DNA from 3 places in the Rossellomorea sp. DA94 genome. Region 2 is predicted to be linked to each of the others. Evidence: riboswitches for the same ligand, from Rfam matches in the RefSeq annotation. Region 2 holds a riboswitch; each other region holds the start of a gene.
The links. A riboswitch is a leader RNA that binds a small molecule or an ion and turns the genes downstream of it on or off. The one in region 2 is predicted to bind thiamine pyrophosphate.

Region 1 (3,277 bases), 2.1 Mb from region 2:
ACCATTCCTTCCTGTAATAGCAATCCATTCCCCTTCGCGGATCACGGCATAGGGCAGGTGAATCTTCTCTTTCTTTTGAATATAGCCTTTAAAGTCCTCCATTCTTGCAATCACAGGTCCGAATGAGGGACTCTCCCTCATCTGACGGGATGACAGATATTCCTCCCATGCGCCCGAGTACCAGACACCCAAGTTCTTCAACGAATCTTTGTTTTGGTTCAGGATCCACTCTTTCGCTCCATCCGCCATAATGGTTCCATCGGCATCGAAAAGAATGATTCGATCGATCATGTCAAGAACGTGATCAAGTTTATGCTCTACGATCACCAGGGTCTTATCTAAACCGATTTCTTTGATTGTTTTCCAGACAGACTTTGTACTTTCCTCATCCAATAATGAAGTCGGTTCGTCCAGGAACAAGGTATCGGGTCTCAGGGCAAGCGCAGAAGCAATGGCCAATTTCTGCTTCATGCCTCCTGATAATGTTGAGATTTTCGTATGGGGATCCTCAAGTTCCAGTCCCACCTCCGATAGCAGCCATTGTATTTCCCCTTTCATCTCTTCACGGGGAGTCTGTAAATTCTCCAGCACAAAGGCTAATTCTTCATCCACAAATGGCATACAAAATTGCGAATCCGGATCTTGGAATACATAGCCATAGGAATCAGACACCTCCAATTTTGCAGCCCTCATGGGAACATCCACGGAGCGGGGGATCACTCCGGATAAAACATGTAAAAGTGTTGACTTCCCGCATCCTGATGGACCCAATAGCAATACTTTCTCCCCTTCATTGATAGAAAGACTGACTTCATTAAACATCCGTTTCCCTGTTCCGGGATAGGTAAGTCGAAGGTTTTCGACATGCATAAGCATCATCCCCTTTACTGGTTCAATACATCGTAATCATCCTGACTTGCACGTCTGACCAGACTTGTGACTCCGGTTTTCTCGAGGGCCCTGACCAAATAAAATGATCCTGCACCTGCGATGACAATCGATCCCAGTAATCTTGCAAAGATAAACAATGACAGATTCCAAAGGACTAAATCTCCCATATACCCTTTCATGTAATCCATGAAGATGGATCCCCATGCAGAACCGAACGCAGCAAAACATATAATCGAAAGATCATAGCGTCTATATTTCGTCAGGAAGAAAACCGATTCTGCCATTAACCCTTGAATGACTCCGAATAAAAGGACCTCGAGTCCCCATTCAGAGCCCATGAGAAACTCTCCTGAAGAAGCGGCGATTTCGGCTAAAAGGGCGAAGCCGGGTTTACGGATGATCAAGAATGCTACTGTGGCCGCCATGAACCACATTCCATAGATGAGTTGGTCTGCATGCAACCCGATCGGCTTCAACAAGTTATAAAATGGGCCCCAAAGCTTATAAATGACCCCGAACATGATGGAAATGACCACCGTCACTAAAACATCGGTTAGTTTTAATTTAGACATGGTGTCCGCTCATTTCTTTCCCTGCATCCAGTGCATGCTGAAACGGCCATTTTTCAAGGGTGTAAGCCATCTCCCAAAACTGCCATTCATAAATGCTGCTCAAAATGAAATTTTCTTTCATTCTTTCTTTATCGTGTTGGGTCATTGTTTCTGCCAATTCATCAAGACGATTGATTTGTTCCTCCACTAACTCTTTAAACCATTCCCCACCGTATGCCTCAATCCATTCCTGATACACCGGTTGTTCCGGCGTGCATGATTTCAAGCGTTCCCCGATCTCATAATAGAGCCAGTAACATGGGAGGATCGCCGCCAGGATATCAGCTAAGCCCCCATATCTTGCGGAACGATACATATGGGACGTATAAGCGTACGCTGTAGGAGCCGGTTTGAAATTCTTTTTTTCTTCATCCGCGATCCCTAAACGTTTAGAGAAATTTTCATGAAGAGAAAGCTCTGCTTCATTGGTTCCTACAGCGTGGGATGCCATTCGTGATGTGGTATGTAAGTCCAATGCTTTTGCAGCACCAAGCGCCTGCACCTTCGAGAAATGTGAAAGGTAATAGGCATCTTGCAAGAGGTAGTACTTGAACTTCTCGATGGGGAGAGTCCCATCCCCGATCCCTTTGACGAAAGGATGATCGAAGCTTGCGTCCCAAATGTCGTTGACTTCGTTTCGTAACGCTGTTGAAAATGTCATGATTTCCTGCTCCTTTTCCAGACGACCCGAAATGGGCAACAAAAAAAGCCACTTTCCATTATGCATACAGCATACAGAAAGTGGCTTGAGATCAGAATAATAGAATTATATTCTATGTGACCGTCAAACACCACTTCCCTACGCTGGTCTCAACCAGATCAGGTTCAAAGGGTCTTAAAGTCACACTTTAATCTCAGCCTTTTCGAAGGCACCCCTAGTGGATCGTCTTATGAAATTTTGTTTTCGATGTTATCGTATCATGATTCAAATAGTTGTCAACTTAAAAAAAGTAAATCTCGATTCTAACACGATTTCAAATTAGCTGTCGGACTCAATGACAGCCAGAGGTTCAGTATGATTAATTCTACAGAAAATTATTTTTGAAATAAGTTTGTCTATCCATTTTCCTCTTCTTATTAATTATGAATAAACATTCAATGTAATGAATTGTTATAAAAAGGGGACGGACCTTCAAAAAGGTCCGTCCCTCGGTTTATTTAAACCATCCTTTTTCTTTGGATTGTGTGATGGCTTCGATTCGGTTTTTCACTTCCAGCTTGTCGAGTATAGTGGAGATATAGTTCCTTACAGTACCTGTTTTAAGCTTTAGTTCATCGGCGATTTCCTTTGTGTTTTTTCCATCGGCAACGAGCTCGAGTACTTCTTTTTCACGGTCTGTGAGGGGATTTTCTTCGCTGTAGACATCATCCATCAGCTCCGGTGCATAGATACGCTTACCATCCATCACAAGCCGGATAGAGTTCGCCAGTTCCTCACTCGGACTGTCCTTCAACAAATACCCTTTCACTCCACCCTTTAATGCCCGCTGAAAGTAGCCTGATCTGGCAAAAGTGGTAAGGATGATCACCTTACAATCTTCCCCTTTTAATTCCTCTGCCGCTTCAAGCCCCGTTTTTTCAGGCATTTCAATATCCATGATACAAATATCCGGCTTCAGTTCATGAACGAGGGAAATGGCTTCTTCTCCATTGCCTGCTTTTCCTACCACTTCCATATCATCTTCAAGGCTCAATAGAGACCCCAATGCGCCCAACAGCATCCGCTGATCTTCTGCAATCACAATTCGAATCATTCCATTCCCTCCCTGTCTGTC
Region 2 (3,277 bases):
GATGAGAAAACAACCACTTGCAATCGAAGCCGCTGCCACTTGAATCAGGAAGGAATAAGATAGATCGGACTGATCCAGCTTCTCAAGGGCATTGTATGCTTCTTCAAGTGTCAGATGCCCTTTACTGATCTGCCTTGAGATACTGTTCACGAGGGTCACTTTCTCAAGATCCGTAGACCTCTCATTAATTCGGATGAGCTTCGTTTTGGTCGGTTCCGACGTTTCAATCGAGAAGATGATCCCAGTGGGGGTCACATAGCTATGCGATTCCGATATCCCATAAGAAGCGGCGATGCGCATCATCGTGTCCTCGACGCGATACGTCTCCGCCCCACTTTGCAGCATAATCTTCCCCGCCAGCAGGCTGACCTCCATAATGTCATATCTTCTTATCATTTTTGCTTCCATACGATCTCTCCACACGTACTATTTTTTGAATAGGTCTAGTTTATAGGAAAGCAGTGGTGTAAGCAATGAGGAACGGGGTGATTTTCCGTAGATTTGATCTTGAGGGATGGAAGGAAGGCAGCTTCAAGCATCATTTACTTCATCCCTCTCTTGGAAGGCTTTTCGTTCCGATGGGTCGTTTGTTGGCAGGGATCCCTTTTTTATCTTTCTTTTATACAACATGTACGCACCCGTCACCACCACAAACCCCACGAGGACCACCATTTGATAGTCTTCAATCACTTCAAGGATCACTTCTTTCTCCCCGTCATATAACTTCCCGATCGTCAAGAACAGAAAAGTGGATGGTGCTATACCAAGCATGGTAAGAAGGAAATATGCCTTCACATCCATTCTCGCCATACCTGCAAGAAATGGGATGACATTCCCCAAGTGAAGCGGACTCGTAATCGCCACGCTCCAAACACCGTATCGATTGAATTTTTTCTGGGCTGTGCGGAGCTTCTCAAGCTTCTGGGGCTTAAGCCTTCCTTCTATGTTATCCCCCAGTTTTAAACTGATAAAGTAAGGAATATAGCTTCCCACTGTGTATAGGAGACTTCCTGCTAAAGAGATGAACACGATTTGCATCCACGTTAGGTGGAGGATGAATCCCATCGTTACGATAAAGAACGTTCCAATAAAAGGAAAGGCACTCCCTTCAATGAATAGAGAAAACAGTACACCCCATATCCCCCACTCTTCTGCTGAATTTATTATCCATTCCGTCATGTGAATCACTCCTGTACGCTTGTATCTTCAGTATAGAAGAGACCCTCTGACACCAACAGAATCCGCGGAGGTAATTTACGCTAAGTCTTGAGATGTATTGACAGAACGAAAGACCGGCCCTGAGACAGGCCGGTCTTTCGTTTCTTTAGGATGCCTTTCGGCTGATTTCCTGTTGATGCGACTGCACTTTGATCAATCTTGGTGCGATATTGACGATGATCACCATCACAACGGAGCATAATACTGCCGATCCCAACATCGTGATCCCGTTTACTATAAGAGAAAATAGCAATGGAGACATCTCATCCGGTGCATACTCGGCAAAAAACACGAATCCGGCAATGAAATGCCAGAAATAACGAGCAAGGCTTCCTGCGAATGTTGCCATCACTACCCAGAAGACTGCTTTGGACCGGTGACCGCCTCCCAGTGCACCCTGAATTTTCCCGGCGAAACCCCCGGCAAAACCGATAAAAGCAAAAGCGATGAAATACTCAATCACCATTTGGACCGGGGTCGCAATCCAGGCATCCCCAAGGGCAATCTGCAGGATCCCCCATAAAAAGCCCCCTATCAGTCCGGCTCTCAAGCCTCTTCGATAAGATAATAGAAAGATCGGAACCATGGCAATCGATATCGAGATACTCGGTGATAGCTTAATAGAAGGCAGCAAATCAAGGATGATCGCAAAAGCCGCCATCAATGACGCTTCAAGCAATACGACAAGTCGTGTGTTTTTCATAAAAAAAATCCTCCTTATGAACTGAAACGAAACCATAAGGAGGGAGAATGAACAATCGAAATAAGCACAATGCTGCCTATTTTCCACATCCCTACGCTAGTCCTAACTAACAGGTTCAGAGGGTCAGAACAGATTGTTCACTCTCAGCTTTCGCTCCCCTTGTGGTACCGTTTATAAAGTTGTTAAGGTTTATTATACATGAAGAAACATATTTGAAAAGCATGATAGGAACTTTTTCTTAAGGTGTCTCTCTCAGAGGATCATGAAGGATGATGACGGGCATTGACTTAGGGGTGACCATGAATCCATATACTTTACCATCCTTGTCCTTATACGCTACAGAATAATCTCCGAACTGGGGTGAGAATTCGACGTTTTGGTATTCAAGATCAAGGTCCTGGTATTTCAGGCTCACATACAGGTTGGTGGCGATCCTTGCTGTCAGATGTTGTACAGTGGAAATCCGGTTGGCTACTATTATGAGGATGATTGCGAAACAGAGTAACATGACTTTCTTTGTCCTGGACAATCTGATCATTCATCAAGCCCCCTTTCATTTCTCATAACTACTATACTCGTATACTCACTATTATATACCTATTCACTGAACCATGACAAAAGAGCTACTCTAATGAGGTGTGTCTAAATACCCATTTTTAGCAGCTCTTTTTAAAGTTTATATAGAATTCAAATACAACCTACCATTTATAATACCCACAGATATTTATCCTACTAAACAACTGTTTAACCCACCCAGGCCAGACCAACAAACGTTTTCACGTACTAATCAAACGTTTGTTTAGTTGTCTAACATCTCAGTAAGACGGGAAATTTGGCTGTGGAGTTCGTCGATTGGAACGAAACGTGCTTTTCTGAACATCTCCTTACCGTCTACAAATACGATGATGACAGGCACGGTGAAGATGGAAAATTCTCCTGCTATTTCCGGGATTTCTTCTGCATCGGCATGGATGGATTTCACAGATTCGAAATCCTTCAACATCTCTTCCACCTGGGGCAGGAGTGCGTGACATACAGAACAACCTGGCCTTGATATGTATAGTAGTACCACCTTCTCAGCTTCGAGCTTTTCACGAAGTGCTTTTAGTGAATGGACTTCTTCCATTTTACGGCCTCCTTTCTTTCTATTAGTGTATTGCTCTGGTAAATGATCACCCTGTCCCACCTTGATAAACATACACCTTTCCGTTGGAGGGTCTCCTGAACGACGGCCCGGTAAATCCCCGCTTTCGTAATTCTTTTCTCATAAATATCATGATTCCGCCATGACCTACGATGAGCACATCCTTCCCTTCATGGACGACCCTATCGACCACCACACGGATCCTCTCTTCG
Region 3 (3,277 bases), 1.0 Mb from region 2:
ATGGTCAAACGTTGTGATTCCGTTTTCAATATTGTGTTGGATCAATGATAACGTATCTTCCTTGGACTGCTTCCAGTCTGATAGTCTCCATAATCCATGAATGATCCTCGAGAATGATAAGTCTTCTGTCATTTGTATTCTTTGCATAGGTGAAACCTCTTTTCGTATGGTATGTGTATATTCTTTCAAAGTCATACTACAAGTATATTACTATGTATGGAAAGGAAATAGAAATGATTGAACCTCTTCAGGATATTGTACGTCATTGGGGAATGGATCCCACTTCCTTCAAAACACTTCTTCTTCATCCTGATGTTACGGAAGTGAAGGCAGAAGGAAAGACCTTCTATTTAAAAAGAAGAGTGTATTCTTCCCCTGAAAATCGGATGGAGGAGCTCTATTTAACCGATTATTTAATGAGTCATCACCTTAACGTTGAATCCCCTCTATTAACTTGCTCACAACTTCCTTATGTAAAAGAAGAAGAGCAAATCTATTCTCTTTATGAGGCCCTTGAAGGAACGCCATTGAAGGAATGGTCTGCCGACTCCCTGACAAATGCAGGAGCATACCTTGCAACCCTTCATCTCATCCTTAAAGACTATCGGTGTCATTATGAAACGAAGGGCTGGGAGATTGAAAGTCATGTAACAGAATGGGTGAAGGAGCTTGAAACTGAATCGATCGGCATAAGGGGGCAAGTGATCTTATTAAAGATGAAGGGGTGGGAGCATCCCTACCGGTGTTTGCCACATCAATTCGTTCATAGCGACTACAATTCGGGGAATATTTTGATGCAGGGAGGAGAAGTGTGCGGGATCATTGATTTTGAACGAATCCGGACGGCACCCCGGATTACTGACATCGGCTACTTCCTCGCAGGTATGCTCAAAGCAGCCCCGAAAGAGAAAAAAGATGAGTCAATGAAATGGATTCTGGCATTTATGAAAGGATATGAAAGGCATGCCCCTTTGACTGCAGGAGAGAAAAGGATCTTGCCGTCAATAGTCATTCTCTTTCTCCTGCAATATGCCTTTTTAACCTATCATCAGGGATATACAGAAGCGGGTGCTTCGTGCATGAATTTCATCGAGGAACTGTTTGCATCGGCTTATTTTCATGGAGTCTTTCAATATGAGAAGGAAAAGCTTGAATAACCTTTCATTCTATGGCAAAGTAGGGAGGAAGATAACGTTAAATTTCATATTCCACGTGTAGGGGGACCGGAGTGGCCGGTTGAGATTGTATCCTGTAGATACTGACCCTTTGAACCTGAACTGGCTGATACCAGCGTAGGAAACATTCTCTTAAACGATACATAACCTGTTTAACGATGCGTCCCGCGGCTGAAGCTTGGGGCGTTTTTTTGTTTCACCCCTGAATTTACGCCTCAACTGCCTTTGGTTTACATTCATTTTCCAGAATAAGCGAAGAATATAGGAATGAGACGTTACGACCGCAAAAGACCGAAGGAGGAATCATCATGAAAAAATGGATGTTCCTCATCTGCTCTGTACTTCTTTTATCCGCCTGTAACGGTGGGGAAGATGCAGCCGATGAGAAGATGGACAATCTTAAAAAAGTAAATGTCGTACTCGACTGGACACCAAATACCAACCACACTGGATTGTATGTAGCGAAAGAAAAAGGCTACTTCAAGGATCAGGGACTGGATGTAGACATCATCCTGCCCGGGGAAGCGGGTGCCGATCAACTCGTTGCATCGGGGAAAGCCGATTTCGGAGTTGGATATCAGGAAGGTGTCACTCAAGCGAGGGTCCAGGATGTACCCATCGTATCCATAGCTGCCATCATACAGCATAATACGTCGGGGTTTGCTTCCCCGAAGAGTAAGGGTATTACAAAACCAAAGGATTTTGAAGGGAAAAGCTATGGCGGCTGGGGTTCACCCGTTGAGAAAGCCGTTATGGATTCAATCATGAAGCAAGAAAACGCGGATGTAGAAAAAGTGAATTTCATCAACATGGGAGACACCGATTTCTTTACTGCCGTTAAACGGGACGTTGACTTCGCCTGGATTTATTATGGATGGACAGGAATTGAAGCTGAACTCCGCGGTGAAGAGTTGAACATGATGTATGTAAAGGATTATTCCGATAAACTGGATTACTACACTCCAGTACTTACAACAAATGAGAAAATGATCGATTCAGATCCTGAAACGGTCAAGGCATTCATGGTAGCTGCTTCCAAAGGGTATCAATACACAATCGACAACCCGAAAGAAGCGGGAGAGATTTTATTAGATGCAGCTCCAGATCTTGATAAAGAATTGGTCATGAAGAGTCAGGAATGGCTCGCACCCAAATATAAAGATGATGCTGACCGATGGGGAGAGCAGAAACTGGAAGTCTGGGAGAACTATGCGTCATGGATGTATGAAAATGATTTATTAGATAAGAAACTCGAAAGCAAGAAAGCATTCACGAACGAATTCTTACCAAAATAAGAGGTGAACAAAATGGGGAACGCACTTGTAAGCATACAAATCATTCCAAAGACCAAGAACGGTGAAGATGTGATTCCATATGTGGATGAAGCGATCGCAATCATCGAAAAATCGGGAGTGCGATATGAAGTCCATCCTTTGGAAACGACGATGGAGGGGAATCTGTCACAATTATTCAAGGTGATTGAACAGATGAATGAACGAATGATTGAAATAGGAAGCAAAAATGTCATTTCCCAGATCAAAGTATTGTACCAGCCGGATGGGATCGAAATGGACGACTTAACGGAGAAATATAAAGGATGAGGACTTGGATTTCAAAAGGATGGAGACCCTTCTTGGTCCTCATCCTTTTATTCATCATTTGGGAAGTGGCCATTAAATTATTTGAGGTGCCAGCCTGGCTGATGCCGTCGCCTTCAGAGATATGGGAAGAAGGAATTGCCTCGTGGTCTGAGTTCAAGGGGAATTTCTCATCAACGGCATTTCTGACGATCACAGGGTTTGCGATCGGCTGTTCGATCGGGCTCGGGACAGCGGTGGTACTGCATCTCCTCCCTAAGGTAAGGGAAGCGGTCTATCCTCTCATGATCCTATCTCAGAATATACCCATCATTGTATTGGCCCCTCTCCTTGTCATTTGGTTCGGATTCGGACTCCTGCCCAAAATCATCGTCATTACCTTGATTTGTTTCTTTCCTGTGGCTGTTTCGGCGATGGATGGATTCAGGCAGACGAATGGAGAGTATATTCTTTATATGAAAATGTCCGGTGCAACCAAAGGACAGATTTTCCGGAAAGTGGAGT

Region 1: another riboswitch for thiamine pyrophosphate. It lies ahead of tenA (thiaminase II); the one in region 2 lies ahead of thiT (energy-coupled thiamine transporter ThiT).
Region 3: another riboswitch for thiamine pyrophosphate. It lies ahead of P8596_RS07510 (ABC transporter substrate-binding protein); the one in region 2 lies ahead of thiT (energy-coupled thiamine transporter ThiT).

What each region holds. Positions count from the first base shown of each region.
Region 1 is NZ_CP122397.1:2,455,687-2,458,963, forward strand. Features, by position in the region: gene P8596_RS12740 (ABC transporter ATP-binding protein) at 1-870, opposite strand, end outside; gene P8596_RS12745 (ECF transporter S component) at 885-1,463, opposite strand; gene tenA (thiaminase II) at 1,456-2,163, opposite strand; TPP riboswitch at 2,282-2,389, opposite strand; gene P8596_RS12755 (response regulator transcription factor) at 2,657-3,256, opposite strand; gene P8596_RS12760 (sensor histidine kinase) at 3,253-3,277, opposite strand, start outside.
Region 2 is NZ_CP122397.1:393,613-396,889, reverse strand. Features, by position in the region: gene P8596_RS02120 (threonine/serine exporter family protein) at 1-408, opposite strand, end outside; gene P8596_RS02115 (DedA family protein) at 532-1,179, opposite strand; gene thiT (energy-coupled thiamine transporter ThiT) at 1,325-1,921, opposite strand; TPP riboswitch at 1,993-2,091, opposite strand; gene P8596_RS02105 (hypothetical protein) at 2,160-2,459, opposite strand; gene P8596_RS02100 (thioredoxin family protein) at 2,721-3,047, opposite strand; gene P8596_RS02095 (histidine phosphatase family protein) at 3,094-3,277, opposite strand, start outside.
Region 3 is NZ_CP122397.1:1,418,253-1,421,529, forward strand. Features, by position in the region: gene P8596_RS07500 (aldo/keto reductase) at 1-147, opposite strand, end outside; gene P8596_RS07505 (phosphotransferase enzyme family protein) at 234-1,157, shown strand; TPP riboswitch at 1,207-1,316, shown strand; gene P8596_RS07510 (ABC transporter substrate-binding protein) at 1,484-2,470, shown strand; gene P8596_RS07515 (thiamine-binding protein) at 2,483-2,776, shown strand; gene P8596_RS07520 (ABC transporter permease) at 2,773-3,277, shown strand, end outside.